4 regions of the Ruminococcus sporogenes genome follow, and region 1 is predicted to be linked to each of the others. Evidence: predicted binding sites of a transcription regulator. Region 1 holds the regulator's gene; each other region holds the start of a gene.
What was found. Region 1 encodes Rex, which represses fermentation and respiration genes when NADH is low (regulators of the CRP and FNR family bind a similar motif). Its sites were predicted from a motif close to ATTGTTAANNNNTTAACAAT; they were not measured.
Positions count from the first base shown of each region.

Region 1 (4,653 bases):
AAGCTGCCGAGAGGGCTGTGGCGGCCGCGGAAAGCCGAGAATGTACTGTGCCTCAGCATAGCTTCTGCGGGTGCGTCGAGCATGCCATCGCTCATATAGAGGAAGCTTTCCTGCATAATATTCCTGAGGAGCAGCAGAGATGGTATGCCATAAAAATATTTGAGCGCGATGAAAAGGTGCTGAGCCGTCTTTCAATACCAAAGGAAATAATGGAGCATATAGAATCTGATATTGCCGCCGCAGAAAGGGAAATGGACGACGATTCTGAAAGTATTATAACAAACGAGCGTTACATTTACATAGCGTCTATAATCAAGGGCTGCTGCAAAAAGAAAAATAAGGGAGGTCTTACCTTATCGGATAAAATTGATAAGGTCGTTACCAACCGTTTTCTTGCGCTGCCGATTTTTGCAGTCGTTATGTTTATCGTATATTATGTATCTGTAACTACGGTAGGCGACTGGGTGACGGGATGGACTAACGACACTCTTTTCGGCGATTGGATAACAAACGGCGCAAACAAGCTACTTGAAAGCATAAACTGTGCGGCGTGGTTACAGGGACTGATTGTTGACGGTATAATTGCCGGAGTAGGGGCTGTGCTGGGATTTGTTCCCCAGATGCTTGTTCTGTTTATATTCCTCGGTTTTCTTGAGGCATGCGGATATATGGCGAGAATAGCGTTCGTTATGGACAGGATATTCCGCAAATTCGGACTTTCGGGAAAATCCTTTATACCTATGCTTATAGGAACGGGCTGCGGCGTTCCCGGAGTTATGGCTTCTCGTACTATAGAAAACGAGCGTGACCGCAGAATGACTATTATGACTACCACGTTTATTCCATGCGGCGCGAAGCTGCCGATAATAGGTCTTATTGCCGGAGCGCTTTTCAATAATGCCGGCTGGGTTTCAGCTTCCGCATATTTTATCGGAGTCGGCGCCATTATAGTTTCAGGTATAATGCTCAAGAAAACCAAATTGTTTTCCGGTGATCCGGCGCCCTTTGTAATGGAGCTGCCGGCATATCATCTGCCTACAGTAGGCAACGTTCTGCGCTCAATGTGGGAAAGAGGCTGGTCGTTTATAAAGAAAGCAGGTACCATAATTCTTTTGTCGTCAATTATTCTTTGGTTTCTTCAGGCGTTTGGCTGGGAAAACGGTTTTGGAATGGTCGACGATCTGGATAATTCTGTCCTTGCAAAAATCGGAAACGCGTTTGCGTGGATATTCGCTCCGCTTGGCTGGGGCGACTGGAAATCCGCCGTCGCGACTGTTACCGGACTTATTGCAAAGGAAAACGTTGTTGCAACGTTCGGACAACTATTTCACTTTGCAGGGGAGGAGCTTTCTGAAAACGGAGACGAGATATGGCCGGAGGTCGCCGCTGCGTTTACACGGCTTTCAGCATATTCTTTCCTTGTTTTCAATCTTCTGTGCGCGCCGTGCTTTGCGGCAATGGGAGCTATCAAGCGTGAAATGAACAATGCGAAATGGACCTTGTTTGCAATAGGCTATCAGTGCGTTTTTGCATATGCGGTTTCGCTTATAATTTATCAGGTAGGCTCGGTATTTACAGGAAATGTAAATGTTATCGGTCTTATCGCGGCGCTGATTCTGATTGCGTTTATTGTTTATATGCTTGTAAGGCCGTATAATGAAAGCAGTGCGCTTAAAACAAAAGTCAGGGTAAAAGCGTAAGCCGGTAAAATTTCTTTTAGAGCTGCGGGCGATCTTCCTGACGGAGAGAAAGGCGGAATAAAAGCGATGATGGATTATCTGATTTCAAATATCGGAACAATAGTGGTATTTCTTATAATTGCAGCTGTTGTGACGCTTATTGTAATAAAGCTCAGAAAAGACAAGGCGGGCGGTAAATCCTCATGCGGCTGCAACTGCGGCTGCTGTCCGAATTCTTCTTTATGCCGCAGCGGTCAGAAAAACAAAGAACTTAACAAATAATAATCAAATAAAAAAATCAGGCTTTTTAAAGCCTGATTTTTTTATTCTTCTCTATCGGAATTAGAGTGAAGCCCGTAAGCTAACGTCATAAGGCTGTCGGCCAGATGTACGTTTTCAACAATTATACTGTCGTTATGGTCCATTTTAAGATCGTAATGACTGAAATTCCAGAAGCCCTTTATTCCCAGCGTTACCAGCCTGTTTGCTATTTCCTGTGCTGAGGATTTAGGAATACACAGTACTGCGCATACAGGGTTATTATCCTTGCAGAATTTTTCAATAACGTCTGTGTGGGAAACTTTAATTCCGGAAATTATCTGTCCGGTTTTTTCAGGATTACTGTCAAAAATCCCTATAAGCCTGAAGCCCCGCTTAGTAAAATCAATGTGAGAGGCGATAGCTCTGCCAAGATTTCCTGCGCCTATAAGTATTGTCCTGTTGCCGGCGTTGATTCCGAGTATTTCTCCGATGGCTTTATGCAGTTCTTTTACATTGTAGCCGTATCCCTGCTGACCGAAGCCTCCGAAGCAGTTTAGATCCTGTCTTATCTGCGACGCCGTAAGTCCCATTTTTTCAGAAAGCTCACGGCTTGATATTCTTGTAAAGCCTTGGTTTTCAAGCTCGCCTAAAAACCGGTAATACCTTGGCAGACGCTTTATTACCGGAGCTGAAATTAAGGGTTTTGACATGAAATCCGATCCTTCCTAAAATATATTAAACCATCTGAGAAAGTCTGCTGTTGATTTCCTCCAAAAACGTTCTTGAATCTACCTTTTTCTTATTTTCAAGCTTTGAAAGCATATAGAGATCGCCGGTCATAACGCCGTCCTCAATCGTTTGTATGGTTGCTCTTTCAAGATTATCCGCAAATTCAGTAAGTTCGCTGCTGCCGTCAAGCTCGCCTCTTTTTCTTAAAGCGCCGCTCCATGCAAAAATAGTAGCGACCGAGTTAGTCGACGTTTCCTCGCCCTTGAGATATTTATAATAGTGACGCTGGACTGTTCCGTGCGCCGCTTCGTATTCATAAACTCCGTCAGGTGAAACAAGAACGGAGGTCATCATTGCGAGACTTCCGAAAGCTGTTGAAACCATATCCGACATAACGTCTCCGTCATAGTTTTTGCATGCCCAGATATAGCCGCCGTTTGAACGAATAACTCTTGCAACGGCGTCGTCTATGAGAGTATAGAAATATTCAATTCCTGCTGCTTCGAATTTTTCCTTATATTCGGCGTCAAAGATTTCCTGAAATATATCCTTGAATCTGTGGTCATATTTTTTTGAAATAGTATCCTTGGTTGCAAACCATACGTCCTGCTTTGTATCAAGGGCGTAATTAAAGCATGATTTTGCAAAGCCTGCGATACTTTTATCAATATTGTGCAAACCCTGGATTATTCCGTCGCCGTCGAATTCATGGATAAGCTGTCTGGTTTCGTTTCCGTCCTTGTCGGTGTAGACAAGTTCCGCCTTACCGCCGCCGCTGACCTGCATTTCAGTATTCTTATATACGTCTCCGTAGGCGTGACGAGCGATTGTTATAGGATTTGTCCATGACGGAATATACGGCGTAATTCCTTTGACAAGAATAGGAGTTCTGAAAACGGTGCCGTCCAGTATAGCCCTTATGGTTCCGTTAGGGGATTTCCACATTTCTGTAAGATTGTATTCGGGCATTCTGGCTGCATTCGGAGTGATCGTTGCGCATTTTACAGCTACTCCGTATTTTTTTGTGGCCTCGGCGCTGTCGAAGGTAACTCTGTCCTTTGTTTTTTCTCTGTATTCGAGACCGAGGTCGTAATACTCTGTGTTTAGGTCGATATAGGGCTCAAGAAGAATCTCCTTTATCCATTTCCAGAGTATTCTTGTCATTTCGTCGCCGTCCATTTCGACCAGCGGTGTTTTCATCTGAATTTTTGCCATTGGTTTCCTCCCGTTAATTATAATTCGTCTATTTTGTGACCGTTGCTTTCTGCAGCGTCCGAAATTATATTGTAAACATCAGCCGAAACGATAATAAGCTCATAGCTGTCGCTGTCAACATCAACTGTGCATATCAGAGCTTTCCCGTTTAAAGCGGCGTTGATTTTCCTGCCCCATGACGTTACGTCGCCGTTTTCGTCCAAATCAAGAGACGACAGGTCGATATCGATAAGACTGTAGGTTTTTATCTGTTCAAGCGCATAGAGAAAATCTTCAAGCTCGCATTTAAAGTCAACGCTGAACAGATACCCGCTTTCTTCAAGCTCAGATATCAGATTAATCCAGCCGAAATCCTTGCTGCCGTAATCAATGCCATTCGTTGCCCATTGTACTTCATATTCTTCCGGATTGCTGATACAATAGTTTATTTTCTCCATAACTTCAGCATTATCCGAGGTTATAAGAGCCGCTATTTCAGCGATATATGAAAAATCCTGTTTCTTATCCTCCTTTTCGGGGGACTTAAAAATCTTACTAAATAAACCCATATTTTAACCTCGCTTAATCACATATATCTTAAAACCGCAAGCAGCGCAAGGTGCGCGGGATAGTAAACGTAAAAAAGCCATTTATAAGCTTTTCCGCCTTTTCTTACTCCGTTATAGCTCATAAGCAGCGGTACCGCAAGAAATACGCCAAGCTGAAAGAGGTCGTGATACCATTGTCCCATAGCGGCGCAGTAGATAAAGTCCAGCAGGATATATAGCGC
Region 1 is NZ_BAAHOA010000001.1:96,357-101,009, forward strand. Features, by position in the region: gene feoB (ferrous iron transport protein B) at 1-1,700, shown strand, start outside; gene ACYQ0N_RS00510 (FeoB-associated Cys-rich membrane protein) at 1,767-1,961, shown strand; gene ACYQ0N_RS00515 (redox-sensing transcriptional repressor Rex) at 2,003-2,650, opposite strand; gene ACYQ0N_RS00520 (NADP-dependent isocitrate dehydrogenase) at 2,676-3,884, opposite strand; gene ACYQ0N_RS00525 (DUF6630 family protein) at 3,902-4,432, opposite strand; gene ACYQ0N_RS00530 (TraX family protein) at 4,450-4,653, opposite strand, start outside.

Region 2 (4,653 bases), on a different contig from region 1:
AACGTAATTAAAAAAAGGAACGCTTTTGAGCGTTCCTTTTTATTTATTATTATTTTCCGTAATAAGCGAGCATATAAAGACGCTTTAATTCGTCAATCCTCGGCAGACGAGGATTAGCTGTAGTACACTGGTCGTCAAAAGCCTTGTAAGCGAGATCGTCCAATGCGCCCTCATAGGTCTTAGGATCTATATAAGATCTCTTATCATTTTCGCCTGCTTCCTTGATAGTCAAAGGAATATTTACTTCCTTCATTAGATTTCTTACAGCGTCTGCAAGAGCCTTTACCCCTTCCTGAGCCGTTGCGTTCTGCGGAATCAATCCGAGCATCTTTGCGATTTCAGCATAACGCTCAGGTGCGATATAATGATCGTATTTCGGCCATGCTGCAAATTTTGTAGGAGTAGGTTCTCCGTTATATTCGATAACATGCGGCAGCAGATATGCGTTAGCAAGACCGTGAGGAATGTGGAACTCTCCTCCAAGCTTGTGCGCTAACGAATGATTTACGCCGAGGAATGCATTTGTAAACGCCATACCGGCTATACAGGACGCATTGTGCATTTTTTCTCTTGAAAGCTCGTCGGCATTCTTATATGAGCTTGGAAGATACTCAAACACCAGCTTGATGGCATGAAGCGCAAGAGCGTCGGTATAATCGTTAGCAAGAACTGAAACATAAGCTTCAATCGCATGAGTAAGAACGTCAAGACCGGTAAATGCAGTAGATGACTTAGGAACTGTATAAACGAATTCAGGATCTATAATTGCTACGTCAGGAGTCAGCTCATAATCGGCAAGAGGATATTTCATATTCTTGCTCTTGTCAGAAATAACCGCAAACGAAGTAACTTCAGAGCCGGTACCGGAAGTTGTAGGAATAGAAACCATTTTAGCCTTTTTACCCATCTTAGGGAACTTATAAACTCTTTTACGGATATCCATAAATTTCTGAGCCATACCGATAAAGTCGGCGTCAGGATTTTCATAGAAGAGCCACATAGCCTTAGCTGCGTCCATTGCTGAACCGCCGCCAAGAGCAACGATTACATCAGGCTGGAAAGAATTCATAACCGCTACGCCTTTACGGACTGTTGTAAGGTCAGGATCAGGCTCTACCTCGCTGAATATCTCAATAGAAGGCTTGTTAGCATTTTTATTTAGCTGATATAATACCCTTTCAACATAGCCGAACTGTACCATACCCGGATCGGCTACGATCATAACTCTGTTCATATCAGGCATCTTTGCAAGATACTGAACCGAACCTGGTTCAAAATAAATCTTTTCAGGAACCTTAAACCACTGCATATTCAATCTCCTCTTAGCCACTTTCTTTCTGTTGATAAGGTTTTTAGCCGTAACGTTTTCAGAAACGGAATTCTTACCATAGGAACCGCAGCCAAGAGTAAGCGAAGGCGCCATTGAGTTATATACGTCGCCGATAGCTCCGAAAGAAGCTGGAGAATTTACTACGACACGGCTTGCCTTCATTGTTTCGCCGTATTTTTCAATAAGCTCGTCGTTAGACGAGTGAATTACTGCGGTATGACCGGCACCGTGCTTGAGCATTTCCTCACACATTTCAAACGCATGCTCGGTGCTGTCTGATTTTACAACAGCCAGAACCGGCGAAAGCTTTTCAAGCGCAAGCGGATACTGATCAGCGTTGGTTCCGCCTATTTCTACGCAGAGCACCTTTGTTTCCTTAGGAATCGAAATGCCTGCCTTTTCAGCAATCTGCCACGGATACTGACCTACTACCCAAGGCTGAACGGCCATTTTTTCAACGTTTATTACTACGTCCTGAATCTTCTGAATGTCCTCAGGCTTAGCGAAATAGCAGCCCTGCTCCTTCATAAAGGCAACGGCCTCATCATAAACCTCAGTATCAATTATAGCAGCCTGCTCAGACGCGCAGATCATACCGTTATCAAATGATTTTGAAAGAATAAGATCGTTAAGGGCCTGTTTAAGCTTAGCGGTTTTTTCAATATAGCATGGAGTATTTCCGGGGCCAACTCCAAGAGCCGGCTTACCTGCCGAATAAGCAGCCTTAACCATTCCCGGACCGCCTGTTGCAAGAATTGTAGCAACGTCAGGATGATTCATAAGAAATCCGGTCGCTTCAATTGAAGGAACCTCAATCCACTGAACACAGTTTTCAGGAGCGCCTGCGGCAACGGCAGCGTCTCTTACTATTTCAGCGGCTCTTACAGAACATTTCTGAGCGTTCGGATGGAATCCGAAAATAATAGGATTTCTTGTTTTCGCGCATATAATAGATTTAAACATCGTAGTTGACGTAGGATTTGTTACAGGAGTAACGCCGGCAACAATACCGACAGGCTCGCCGATTTCAAGATAACCTTCGTTTTCATTATCTTCGATTACGCCGACCGTCTTCTCGTATTTAATAGAATGCCAGATATATTCAGTAGAAAAAATATTTTTAGTTACTTTATCTTCAAAGATACCTCTTCCTGTTTCCTCTACAGCCATCTTAGCAAGCTCCATCTGAGCAGAAAGACCAGCAAGAGCCATAGCCTTGGTGATTTTGTCAATTTGCTCCTGATCGAGCTTCATGTATTCGTCAAGCGCAGCCTTAGCCTTAGCAACAAGCTCATCCACCATTGCCTTCGGATCAACCTGAGGCTGCTCGGCGGTCTTATTTGCATCCTTTTCCTTTGCCATTTGATTATCCTCCTATAAAATAAATATGAATTGATAAATTTTCATAAACGGACTTGTTAATTTCTTAACAATGTCATTATACCACATTGTTATTTTTTTGTCAATAGGCTTATGAAATAATTTATAACGAATTATAAGCCTATTTTTCCCCGTCTTTTCTACAATATGCCGAATAGTTTTATAAAAAAACTATATCTCGTTTTTTTTATCGCAGCATTCTAAATATTCTTCAAAAATTTCGGCCGCGTCTCTAACAAGCTCAGCGCAAGGTCTCTTCTTATAATACTCTCCGTTTCGTTCAGAAGGCGTATATCCATCGGCCTCCATTCCCAAAAGCTGACGACATACTATATATTTATTACGCTCCTTAAATCTTTCCGCAAGCGTTTGAATAAGCCTATAATGCTCCTTTTTTGCATTCATGTTCTTAGGATCTGAATAACCGTATTTTATTCCGGCAGCCATAAACATTCCGCTTACAGCTCCGCAGACCTCTCTCATTCTGCCCATTCCCCCTCCGAAGGAGGAGGAAATCATTACAGCCGTTTCAAAATCAATTCCCAGATCCTCGGCAAAGGCTCCGAAAACAGACTGCGAACAATTATAACCCTTTTTAAATAGCTCAACTGCCTTTTCTGATTTTTTCATTATATATTCTCCGTTACTCCTATTTATAAGTCTTATTGATTTTTAGCTTTTCACCGCAATGAGGGCAATATTTTATAACAAAACCTTTAATGGACAAAGCTTTTCCGCAATAGGGACATCTGACAAATATTATTCCAAATATAATACCCGCTGCCGATATTGCTCCTCCTATACAAATAAACTTCATATAAAATTTGCTGAATGACTGAATAATTAGCGGCAGACCGGCTAACGCAATACCCGTCGATATTATTCCCAGTATTATCAATTTTGATAGATTCGGATTTTTCATTTACTTCACCTCTGTAATTGTAGTAAGATAAAAGCGTAAATCAAAACCAATTAGGTATTTTAAAGTGTACGGGCATACCGTTTTTCATCAGTATATTAAGTTCTCCCTGTATAAGCGGAAGAAAATAATCCAGCGCCTGCGACGTCACATTGTTACCCTGATTATTTATCCATTCCTTAGGAAAAAGCTTTTCTTTATTTGCTACTTCATTCGCGTCAACAGGGACTATTTCTGAAAAATAAGGTCTGTCGCTTATTCTTTTAAACGCCATCATTTTTCCGGTCATTCCTTCAACGGCGGCTTTAACCGCTTCCTCTCCTATTCTGACAGATTCGTCAATATCAGTTTTAGAGGCTATGTGAGAGGCGCATCTCTGCATAACGTTCAGCTCTATTGAACGTACCTTACAGCCAATCTCTTCCCTCACGATATTTTCGAGACATTTGCCGATTCCCGAAAGATATTTATGACCAAAGCTGTCATTTGCCCCCGACTGAAAGCCCTCGGCCGCATATTCTCCTCCGCTAAGCTTCAGTCCCTCGGAAACGGCTATAATAACCGCTTTATGCTCTCCGAGCATTCTGTTGACGTCCTCCAGAAAACGCTCTATGCTGAAAGGAGCCTCTGGAAGATAAATCAAATGAGGAGCGTTCTCATCGTTAGCCTTTAAAACACATGCGGACGCGGCAAGCCATCCGGCGTCCCTTCCCATTATCTCAACTATCGTAACAGATTTTACACTGTAAACCGAACTATCTCTTGTAATTTCCTGAAGAGTTGCCGCTACATACTTTGCAGCAGAACCGAAACCGGGCGTATGATCGGTACACATAAGATCATTATCTATCGTTTTGGGTATTCCGACAACCTTTATAGCTATATTATTTTTCCTGAAATATTCAGAAAGCTTTAAAACGGTATCCATAGAGTCGTTGCCGCCTATATAAAAAAACATATCTATACCATTCTTTTTAAAGGTATTTAATATCTTTTCGTATACTTTATCGTCATTCTCAGGCAG
Region 2 is NZ_BAAHOA010000008.1:16,985-21,637, reverse strand. Features, by position in the region: gene ACYQ0N_RS15080 (glycoside hydrolase family 5 protein) at 1-11, shown strand, start outside; gene adhE (bifunctional acetaldehyde-CoA/alcohol dehydrogenase) at 50-2,692, opposite strand; gene ACYQ0N_RS15070 (C-GCAxxG-C-C family protein) at 2,882-3,340, opposite strand; gene ACYQ0N_RS15065 (hypothetical protein) at 3,360-3,632, opposite strand; gene ACYQ0N_RS15060 (6-phosphofructokinase) at 3,673-4,653, opposite strand, start outside.
Region 2: a site for Rex is predicted at 2,778-2,797, ahead of adhE (bifunctional acetaldehyde-CoA/alcohol dehydrogenase). Genes of this name have one in related genera too.

Region 3 (4,653 bases), on a different contig from region 1:
TTTTTATATAATGCTCATAAAACGCGTCACGCCTTTTTTTAGTGAGCCTTTCCTTAGCTCCTTTTGAAACAAACATTCCTACACCCCTTTTTTTATATATAGTTCCGTTCTCAACAAGTATGCTGATTCCCTTTAACGCTGTAGCAGGATTTATCTTATATCTCACTGAGAAATCCGTTATCGACGGTATACGGCTTTCCTCAGGAAAAGCTCCGGTCACAATAGCGTCTTCGATTCCGTCGGCAATTTGGACAAAAATCGGTTTTTCTGTTTCAAAATCCACCTGCACCTTTCCGCCTCCTTTTCACTATGGTTAATTAGTAGACTAACTAACTACAAGTGTATAATACCATATAATTCAGCGTTTGTCAATACCCATTTTCAAAATTTTCATAAAAAAAGAACGGTTTAAAACCGTTCTTCTTTATAATAATTATAAAATTATTTTTCGAGTCTTTCTTCAAGCTTATCAAGCTCTTTGCTGAGTTCTTCAGGAAGCTTATCGCCGAACTGTTTATAGAATTCACGCATATCAGCAACGTCCTTCTTCCAAAGCTCCTTATCAACGGCAAGAAGCTTATCCATAACTTCAGGCGTAACCTCGTCCTCTATACCCTTGACATTAATATCGCCCTTCTTAGGAAGATATCCGATAGCTGTTTCATCAGCGTCGATAGTTCCCTCACATCTCTTGATGATCCAGTCAAGAACTCTCATATTATCGCCGAAGCCCGGCCAGATAAAGTTGCCGTTTTCGTCCTGCTTAAACCAGTTTACATTGAATATCTTAGGAGCCTTATCGCCGAGCTTTTCGCCCATTTCAAGCCAATGTGCCCAATAATCGCCCATGTGATAACCGCAGAACGGCTTCATTGCCATAGGATCATGTCTTAAAACGCCTACCTCGCCGGTTGCGGCAGCAGTCGTTTCTGATGAAACCGCCGAGCCAATATAGGTACCGTGCTTCCAGTCAAACGACTGATATACCAGCGGAGTAGTAGCCGCACGTCTGCCGCCGAAAATAATTGCAGAAATCGGAACGCCCTTAGGATTATCAAATTCAGGTGAAATACAAGGACAGTTCTTAGCCGGCGCTGTGAATCTTGAGTTAGGATGAGCAAGCTTATTGCCTTCAGCAGAATATTCCTTACCGTTTACCTTAGCGCCCTTCCATTCTGTCGCGTTTTCCGGCGGATTCTTGTCAAGACCTTCCCACCAAACCGTCATATCGTCATTATTTATAGCAACGTTTGTAAAAATTGTATCCTTCATTGTTGAAGCAAGCGCATTATAATTTGATTTTTCGTTTGTTCCCGGAGCAACGCCGAAGAATCCGTTTTCAGGGTTAATTGCGTAAAGCCTGCCGTCGTCGCCCTGCTTCATCCAAGCAATATCGTCGCCGACTGTGAATATTTCGTATCCGTCCTTCTTATATCCCTCCGGCGGAATAAGCATAGCAAGATTTGTCTTACCGCATGCAGACGGAAAAGCGGCCGTAATATATTTAACCTCGCCGTCGGGCTTTTTAAGACCGAGAATAAGCATGTGTTCAGCCATCCAGCCCTCGTTCTTGCCCTGATATGAAGCTATTCTGAGAGCAAAACACTTTTTACCAAGAAGAACATTGCCGCCGTAAGCCGAATTGATGGACCAGATAGTATTATCCTCAGGGAAATGAACAATATATCTGTTTTCAGGATCAACCTGAGCCTTTGAATGAAGACCTCTTACAAAATCGTTAGAAGCGTCTCCCAGGTTATCAAAAGCCTGCTTACCCATTCTGGTCATTATATTCATATTCAGAACAACATAAATAGAATCTGTTACTTCTACGCCTACTTTAGCAAGAGGAGAACCGATAGGACCCATTGAATAAGGGATTACATACATTGTTCTTCCCTTCATAACGCCGTCGTACATAGGTCTGAGCTTTGCATACATTTCCTCAGGATCGCACCAGTTATTTGTCGGCCCTGCGTCTTCTTTATTTTTGCAGCAGATAAAGGTTCTGTCCTCAACTCTGGCTACGTCGTTGGGAAGAGTTCTGTGATAAAGACATCCCGGAAGCTTTTCCTGGTTGAGCTCCTGCATTTCGCCTGTTGAAAGCGCTTCCTTCTTAAGAGCTTCTATCTGCTCCTTGCTGCCGTCAATCCATACTACCTTGTCAGGCTTTGTGAGGGCTGTCATTTCCTCAACCCATTTTAAGACATTGGGGTTATTTGTCAGTGACATGGTTATATCCTCCTTAATATTTCTGCACAAAAATACTGTGCGATTATTTTTGAATCCTGAAACCTTTAATTCCAAAATTCCCTTCATTTTTATATTATAATATTTTTTTTATTGGATGTCAATAGAATTTAACCTGAATTGTGAAATTAATAACAAGTTTCATTGTTTTTTCACAATGGACAATTGTGTTTCCAACAAAAACTTTTTTTATTCGGCAAAACAAGCGCAGACTAAAAAGTCTGCGTTTTTGTTTATATTTTATTTATCTGCATAGTCCGCAAAATAATATTCGCTGCGTATTTCCAAACGTTCGCCGCCGCTGTCATTTTTTAAAGAAGGCGCTTCTGTATCATAATAAGATCCGTCATAAATAGATATTATATATTTATCAAATTCATTAAGCGTCATTGAAGTATAAAATTCAACGATATCCCCTCCGACTACAGGTTTTTCCGGTATAGCGTAGGAAGTTCCGTATACTTCATTGAATTTTTCAAGCCGCTGTTCATATATTTCAATGTCATCATAGGATTGGTTTTCAAAGGTGTTGAATGAAGAAACCAAAACCGCGGCTGTAAGAAATAAAATATCAATCATATAATATCCCCCTATTCCAACATGCTTCGCCGTTCCCTTAAATATCATCAATCGAAAGAGTTGCGCAGGCATTAAGACTCTCGTCAGCCCTTTGACCTGCAAGGAAATTATAATACCCCTGACACGCTATCATTGCTCCGTTATCTCCGCAAAGCTCCTTGGGCGGAAGATAAAGCTTAATTCCGCATTCTCCGCATACTCTTTTAAAGGTCGACCGAACGCCGCTGTTGGCTGATACTCCGCCTGCAACGGCTATTTTATTATACCCCAGCGTTTTAGCCGCTGCAATTGTCTTTTCACAGAGTATATCAGAAATAGTATGCTGCAAGGCTGCACTCAGGTCATTTTTATTAATTTCCTTACCCTTCTGCTCGGCGTTATGCAGAAGATTTATAACGGCGGTCTTTAATCCGGAAAAACTGAAATCATACTCGCAGCCTGTTACCCTCGGACGAGGCAATACATAGGCTGATTTGTCGCCAAGCTGCGCCGCTCTGTCAATATGTATACCTCCCGGATACGGAAAACCCATTGCCCTTGCGCACTTATCAAAGCATTCTCCGGCAGCGTCGTCTCTTGTGCGTCCGATTATTCTGAATTTTGTATAATCAATTACCTCAACTATATGAGAATGTCCTCCGCTTGCAACCAGACAGATATACGGCGGCTTCAACTCGCTATGCGCAATATAATTCGCAGCAATGTGCCCTGAAATATGATGCACAGGCACAAGCGGTTTTTCTGAGGCAAGCGAAAGACCTTTTGCAAAATTGACTCCGACAAGCAATGCTCCTATAAGTCCCGGCGCATACGTGACAGCCACAGCGTCCATATCGTCAAGAGTTTTATCCGAATCTCTCAACGCCTTTTCAACCACGCCGAGTATATTTTCACAATGACGGCGAGACGCTATTTCCGGTACAACGCCGCCGTATTTTTTATGCTCCTCAATTTGCGTTGAAATTACCGAGGACAATATATTTGTACCATTTTCAGAAACAGCCGCAGCCGTTTCATCACACGAGCTTTCAATTCCAAGTATCAGCATTCTAATCACCAGCCAAATCTATTTTTTTCATCATCAATACAGCGTTTTCAACAGGATGTCTATAATAATTTCTGCGCATTCCGTTCTGTTCAAAACCATATTTTTTATATAAGTTTATAGCCTCGGCATTGCTTTCACGAACCTCCAGATAAACAGTACCAACATTCTTATCAGAAAGAATATGCAGAAATTCGCTTATCAGCGCTCCGCCCGCGCCCATTCCTCGATACTCCTCCATGACTGCTATATTTAGAAGCTCCGCCTCGTCGAGAACTGCGGTACCATTTAAAAAGCCTATAACTCTGCCAGCGGATACCGCCGACAGAATTATTGAGTATTTATTTTCAAACGCCTCCAAAAAGGCTTTTTCTGACCATCCGTCAGCTATACATTGCTTCTCTATCTCCGCAATATCCTTTAATTGAGCTATTACGGCTTCCTCTATATCAACCCTTGGCGTCATACCAGCTTCCGCCCCTGTTCACATCTGCTATCAGCGGAACTTTAAGCTCGCATGCATGAGTCATTTCCTCGGAAAGAATTTCCGCAGCCCTGTCGGCGTCATTCTCAGAACACTCGACGATCAGCTCGTCGTGCACCTGAAGTATAAGCCTTGCCTCCGGTATCTCCTTTTTCAGCCGCCCGTATACCCTGACCATAGCAATTTTTATTATATCCGCCGCGCTTCCCTGTATCGGCGTATTCATAGCAATACGCTTTCCTGCCGCCTGCATATTCTTATTTGAAGCCGAAAGCTCGGGAACATATCTCTTTCT
Region 3 is NZ_BAAHOA010000004.1:92,729-97,381, forward strand. Features, by position in the region: gene ACYQ0N_RS13400 (GntR family transcriptional regulator) at 1-289, opposite strand, end outside; gene ACYQ0N_RS13405 (phosphoenolpyruvate carboxykinase (GTP)) at 442-2,232, opposite strand; gene ACYQ0N_RS13410 (hypothetical protein) at 2,491-2,829, opposite strand; gene tsaD (tRNA (adenosine(37)-N6)-threonylcarbamoyltransferase complex transferase subunit TsaD) at 2,867-3,877, opposite strand; gene rimI (ribosomal protein S18-alanine N-acetyltransferase) at 3,879-4,340, opposite strand; gene polA (DNA polymerase I) at 4,324-4,653, opposite strand, start outside.
Region 3: a site for Rex is predicted at 2,370-2,389, ahead of ACYQ0N_RS13405 (phosphoenolpyruvate carboxykinase (GTP)). Genes of this name have one in related genera too.

Region 4 (4,653 bases), on a different contig from region 1:
GGTTGAGCTTTGGGACGAACGCTGTACCACCGTTTCGGCGCATAATTATTTAAATACAACAAATACCAGAGGCAAAAAGAGAAAAGCGGTTGTTGACGCAGTAGCGGCTACTATTATACTTGAAAGCTACATGGGATACAGGAAAAACAGCGGTAAAGGCATAGCCGAATTTTAATCTCTAACCTTGGTAAACAGCTCCTTTATACCGGTTAGCAGAACAAAAACCGCAAATATTTTGGTCAAATATTCGTTTCCAATATTCTTGGCTATAATACAGCCTATAACTGCTGTTATAATTCCGCAAATAACGGACGGTATTATTTTTTTCCATTTAACCAGCTTGCTTTTAGTGTGAATTATAACAGAAAGCAGGGCTATGGGAATAAAGAAAATTAAATTTATACCTTGAGCGTCAAGCTGAGTGTAACCGGCAAATATGGTCATATACAGTATCAGTATCATGCCTCCGCCAAGACCGAGAGAAGCGAATATGCCGGTTAAAAATGCTGCGGCAAGAATCCAGAAATTCATTTTATAAATAACCTTAATCCGGAAATTATAAGTATTATTCCGAACGCCTTTTTTAGATATTTTGGTGCGATTTTTTTCATTATTATACCGCCTATTATCGCTCCGGCAAGTCCGAAAGGAATTAACCGGAGCGAATCCGGCAGTATTTTATCGCTGTTTCTTATATAGAAAAAACAGCTTACAATGCTTAACGGAAGTGTTAAGGCAAGCGAGGTGGCGTGGGATTCTTTAGTTGTTATACCGGATTTTTTGAGCATCGGCACGGCGATTATACCGCCGCCAGAGCCGAAAAGACCGTTAGCAAGACCGGTTATCAAGCCAAGAATGTAAAAATATAGCTTTCCCACGTACTCCTCCTGTATTTCTTTGGTTAAAACATTGACGAAAAGCAATCGGCAACAGAAGCAAAGGCCTTTACTGCTTTACCGGTATTCCTTTTAAGCTGTTTCTTTTTTCTGTCCGGTGATTTTGAAATCATATAGCATGCCGTTCCGACCACCGCGCCGGCAGCCATGCCTTTTATCATAGCTTTAGTTTCCATTTGAATCTTCTCCATTTTATTTTTCTTATCAGCTATAGCGCTGAATTTTTTGCTTACAATGGTATTATGCATAAAGGATTTGATAAAATACATAGCTGCTGCGTTCCAAATTTTTCAATATTGTTGAAATTTTTTTTGATTTCTGATATAATATATTATGGTGAGTTTATGAAAAATTTAAATATTGTTCTTATTGAACCGCAGATACCTCAAAATACGGGAAATATAGCTCGAACCTGTGCTGTTACCGGCGCAAGGCTTCACCTTATTAGACCGTTCGGATTTGAAATAACAGATAAAAATTTAAAAAGAGCCGGTCTTGATTATTGGGATAAGCTTAATATCAGTTATTATGATAATATTTCAGAATTTTATGAGCAGAATAACGGTAACTATTATTATTTTACAACTAAAGGAAGAAGCGTTTACAGCGAAGTTGAATATCCCGATAATGCTTATATTATTTTTGGCAGGGAAGATAAAGGGATAGATGAAAAAATATTATTTGAGAACGAAAAACGCTGCGTCAGAATTCCAATGAGAAATAATCTGAGAAGCCTTAATTTATCTAATTCAGTAGCAATTGCCGTATATGAAGTATTAAGGCAATGGAATTTTCCGGATCTTTCAAAAGAAGGACGCCTGACGCAATATAGCTGGAATCAGAAAGGTGGGATATAATGCAGAAGATTAAAATTATAACGGATTCGGCTTGTGATATTTCTAAAGAGGATGAAAAAAGGCTTGGTATAAAGATCATGTCCTTTCCAGTCATTGTAGACGGAACTGCTTACAGGGAAAGAATTGATTTTACAAATGAAGAATTTTATAATATGATGGATAACGCCAAAGAGATGCCTACAACGTCGCAGCTTACCCCATATGAAATACTTGAGGTTTACAAGGAACTTTATAAGGAGGGCTGGACGGATGTTATTTATGTTACCATTTCATCTACGGGCTCAGCCACTTATAAAAACGCGCTTTCCGCAGCCGATGAGTTTAAAAAGGAGATAAAGGAATCCGGCAGCAGCATGAGGATTTATGTTGTAGATTCAAAGAACTATACCGGAGTTTACGGTTATCCTGTTATGCAGGCGGCTCTGAAGGCTCAGAAGGGGGAAACTCCTGACGAGATTATTGATTATCTTAAGGAATGGTTTGATTGTGCTGAAGTACATTTTGTTCCTATGACTCTTAAATATGTAAAGAAATCGGGTAGAGTGACTGCCGCTGCGGCTTTTGCAGGCGAATTGCTGGGGTTGCGTCCGCTTATTAAGATTGCCGGAGGGGTTTCAACTGTTATTGAGAAAATCAGAGGAGAAAAAAATATTGTTTCTAAGCTGCTTGCCGACGCCGAAAGATCTATGACGCCTAAAACGCCTTATATTATGGTTAAGGGAAGCGAATCTGCCTTGACAGACGAGCTTGCTGCTGAAATGACAAGAAAGTTCGGTTATCCTCCGGAATATACCGTGCAGATAGGGGCGGCAGTCGCATGTAACGCCGGTCATAATGTTGTTGGATTTATAATACGCGGCATTCAGAAATAGAAATTTTTCAATATACTAAAAAAAGCTTGCAAATTAAAGGGAAATAGTGTAAAATATAAATGGTTGTTAAAATTATAACAGCCTTGGATTGTATATGTATATAAATGAAAGGATGTTTAGGATAACATGGCAGGTTTAAACAAGGTTTCAATTGACGACATTAACGTTAACGGCAAAAAGGTTTTAGTCAGAGTCGACTTCAATGTTCCTCTTAAGGATGGAGTTATAACAAACGATAACAGGATACAGGCGGCTCTTCCTACAATCAAGAAGCTCGTAGCCGACGGAGGAAAGGTTGTTCTTTGCTCACATCTCGGTAAGCCTAAGAACGGTCCTGAGGCTAAGTTTTCACTTGAGCCGGCAGCTAAAAGACTTGGTGAACTTGTTGACGCTAAGGTTACGTTTGTCGGAGACGATACAGTAACCGGCGAAACAGCTAAGAAAACAATAGCTGAAATGAATAACGGTGAAATTGTTGTTCTTCAGAATACAAGATTCCGCGGCGCTGAAGAAACAAAGAACGGGGAGGCTTTTGCTAAGGAATTGGCAGACCTCGTCGATAACGAAGTATTTGTTATGGACGCTTTTGGTTCTGCTCACAGAGCTCATGCTTCTACAGCGGGAGTTACAAAATTTGTTTCTGAAACTGCTGTGGGTTATTTAATGCAAAAGGAAATCCAGTATCTCGGAAATGCGGTTGAGGTGCCTGAAAGACCGTTTGTGGCTATACTCGGCGGAGCAAAGGTTGCAGATAAGCTCAATGTTATCTCTAATCTTCTTGAAAAGTGCGATACCCTGATTATCGGCGGAGGTATGGCTTATACCTTCCTTAAAGCTAAGGGCTATGAAGTAGGCACTTCACTTGTTGATCTTGAAAAGGTTGATTATTGCAAGGAAATGATGGCAAAGGCTGAATCTCTCGGCAAGAAGCTTCTTCTTCCGGTTGACACTGCCGTATCCGTTTCATTTCCGGAACCTATAGACGCTGAAATTTCTGTAGAATATGTTGAATCAAAAAATATTCCTGCTGATAAAATGGGCTTGGATATCGGACCTAAAACCCAGGAGATTTTTGCTGAAGCTGCTAAATCTGCCAAGACAGTTGTTTGGAACGGTCCTATGGGCGTATTTGAAAACCCTGTGCTTGCTAAGGGTACAATTGCCGTTGCCAAGGCTCTTGCTGAAACAGACGCTACTACAATAATCGGCGGCGGCGATTCTGCGGCGGCTGTTATGCAGCTTGGTTTCGCTGATAAAATGAGTCATATCTCAACAGGCGGCGGAGCTTCGCTTGAATATCTTGAAGGCAAGACGCTTCCCGGCGTTGCTGTAATTGCAGATAAATAATATCTAATCCGGAGAACGAGGATATTTCCTTGTTCTCCTTATTGTGAAACAAACATTTGATTAAGGAGTAGTTAATATGAATAAATCTTTAAGAAAGGCAATTATTGCCGGTAACTGGAAAATGAATAAAACAAGACCTGAGGCTAAGGAGCTTCTTGAAGCTATTAAGCCTTTGGTTGCCAATGCTGACGGTAAGGTTGAAGTTATTGCCTGCGTTCCTTTTACAAATCTTGAAACAGCAATTAATACGACGTCAGGTTCAAATGTCAAGATCGGTGCGGAAAACGTACACTTTGAAAAGAGCGGAGCCTATACGGGTGAAATCTCAGCCGATATGCTGGTTGAACTTGGTGTGGAATATGTTGTTATCGGACATTCGGAAAGAAGACAGTATTTCGGAGAAACGGACGAAACTGTTAATAAGAGGACAAAGGCTGCTTTAGCAGCAGGTCTTAAGCCTATTGTCTGCGTTGGAGAGCTTCTTTGGGAACGCGAATGCAATATTACTGAAGAAGTAATTGCACGTCAGATTAAGCTGGATTTGTATGATGTTTCTGCCGAGGACGTTAAAAAGACTGTTATCGCCTATGAGCCGGTCTGGGCTATCGGTACAGGCAAAACCGCCACTGCGGATCAGGCGGAAGAGGTTTGCGGATTTATTCGTTCGACGCTTGCTAAGAT
Region 4 is NZ_BAAHOA010000002.1:84,010-88,662, forward strand. Features, by position in the region: gene ruvX (Holliday junction resolvase RuvX) at 1-175, shown strand, start outside; partial or broken gene ACYQ0N_RS15465 (sulfite exporter TauE/SafE family protein) at 172-878, opposite strand; gene ACYQ0N_RS06715 (hypothetical protein) at 902-1,072, opposite strand; gene ACYQ0N_RS06720 (tRNA (cytidine(34)-2'-O)-methyltransferase) at 1,241-1,753, shown strand; gene ACYQ0N_RS06725 (DegV family protein) at 1,753-2,625, shown strand; gene ACYQ0N_RS06730 (phosphoglycerate kinase) at 2,752-3,972, shown strand; gene tpiA (triose-phosphate isomerase) at 4,049-4,653, shown strand, end outside.
Region 4: a site for Rex is predicted at 2,688-2,707, ahead of ACYQ0N_RS06730 (phosphoglycerate kinase). Genes of this name have one in related genera too.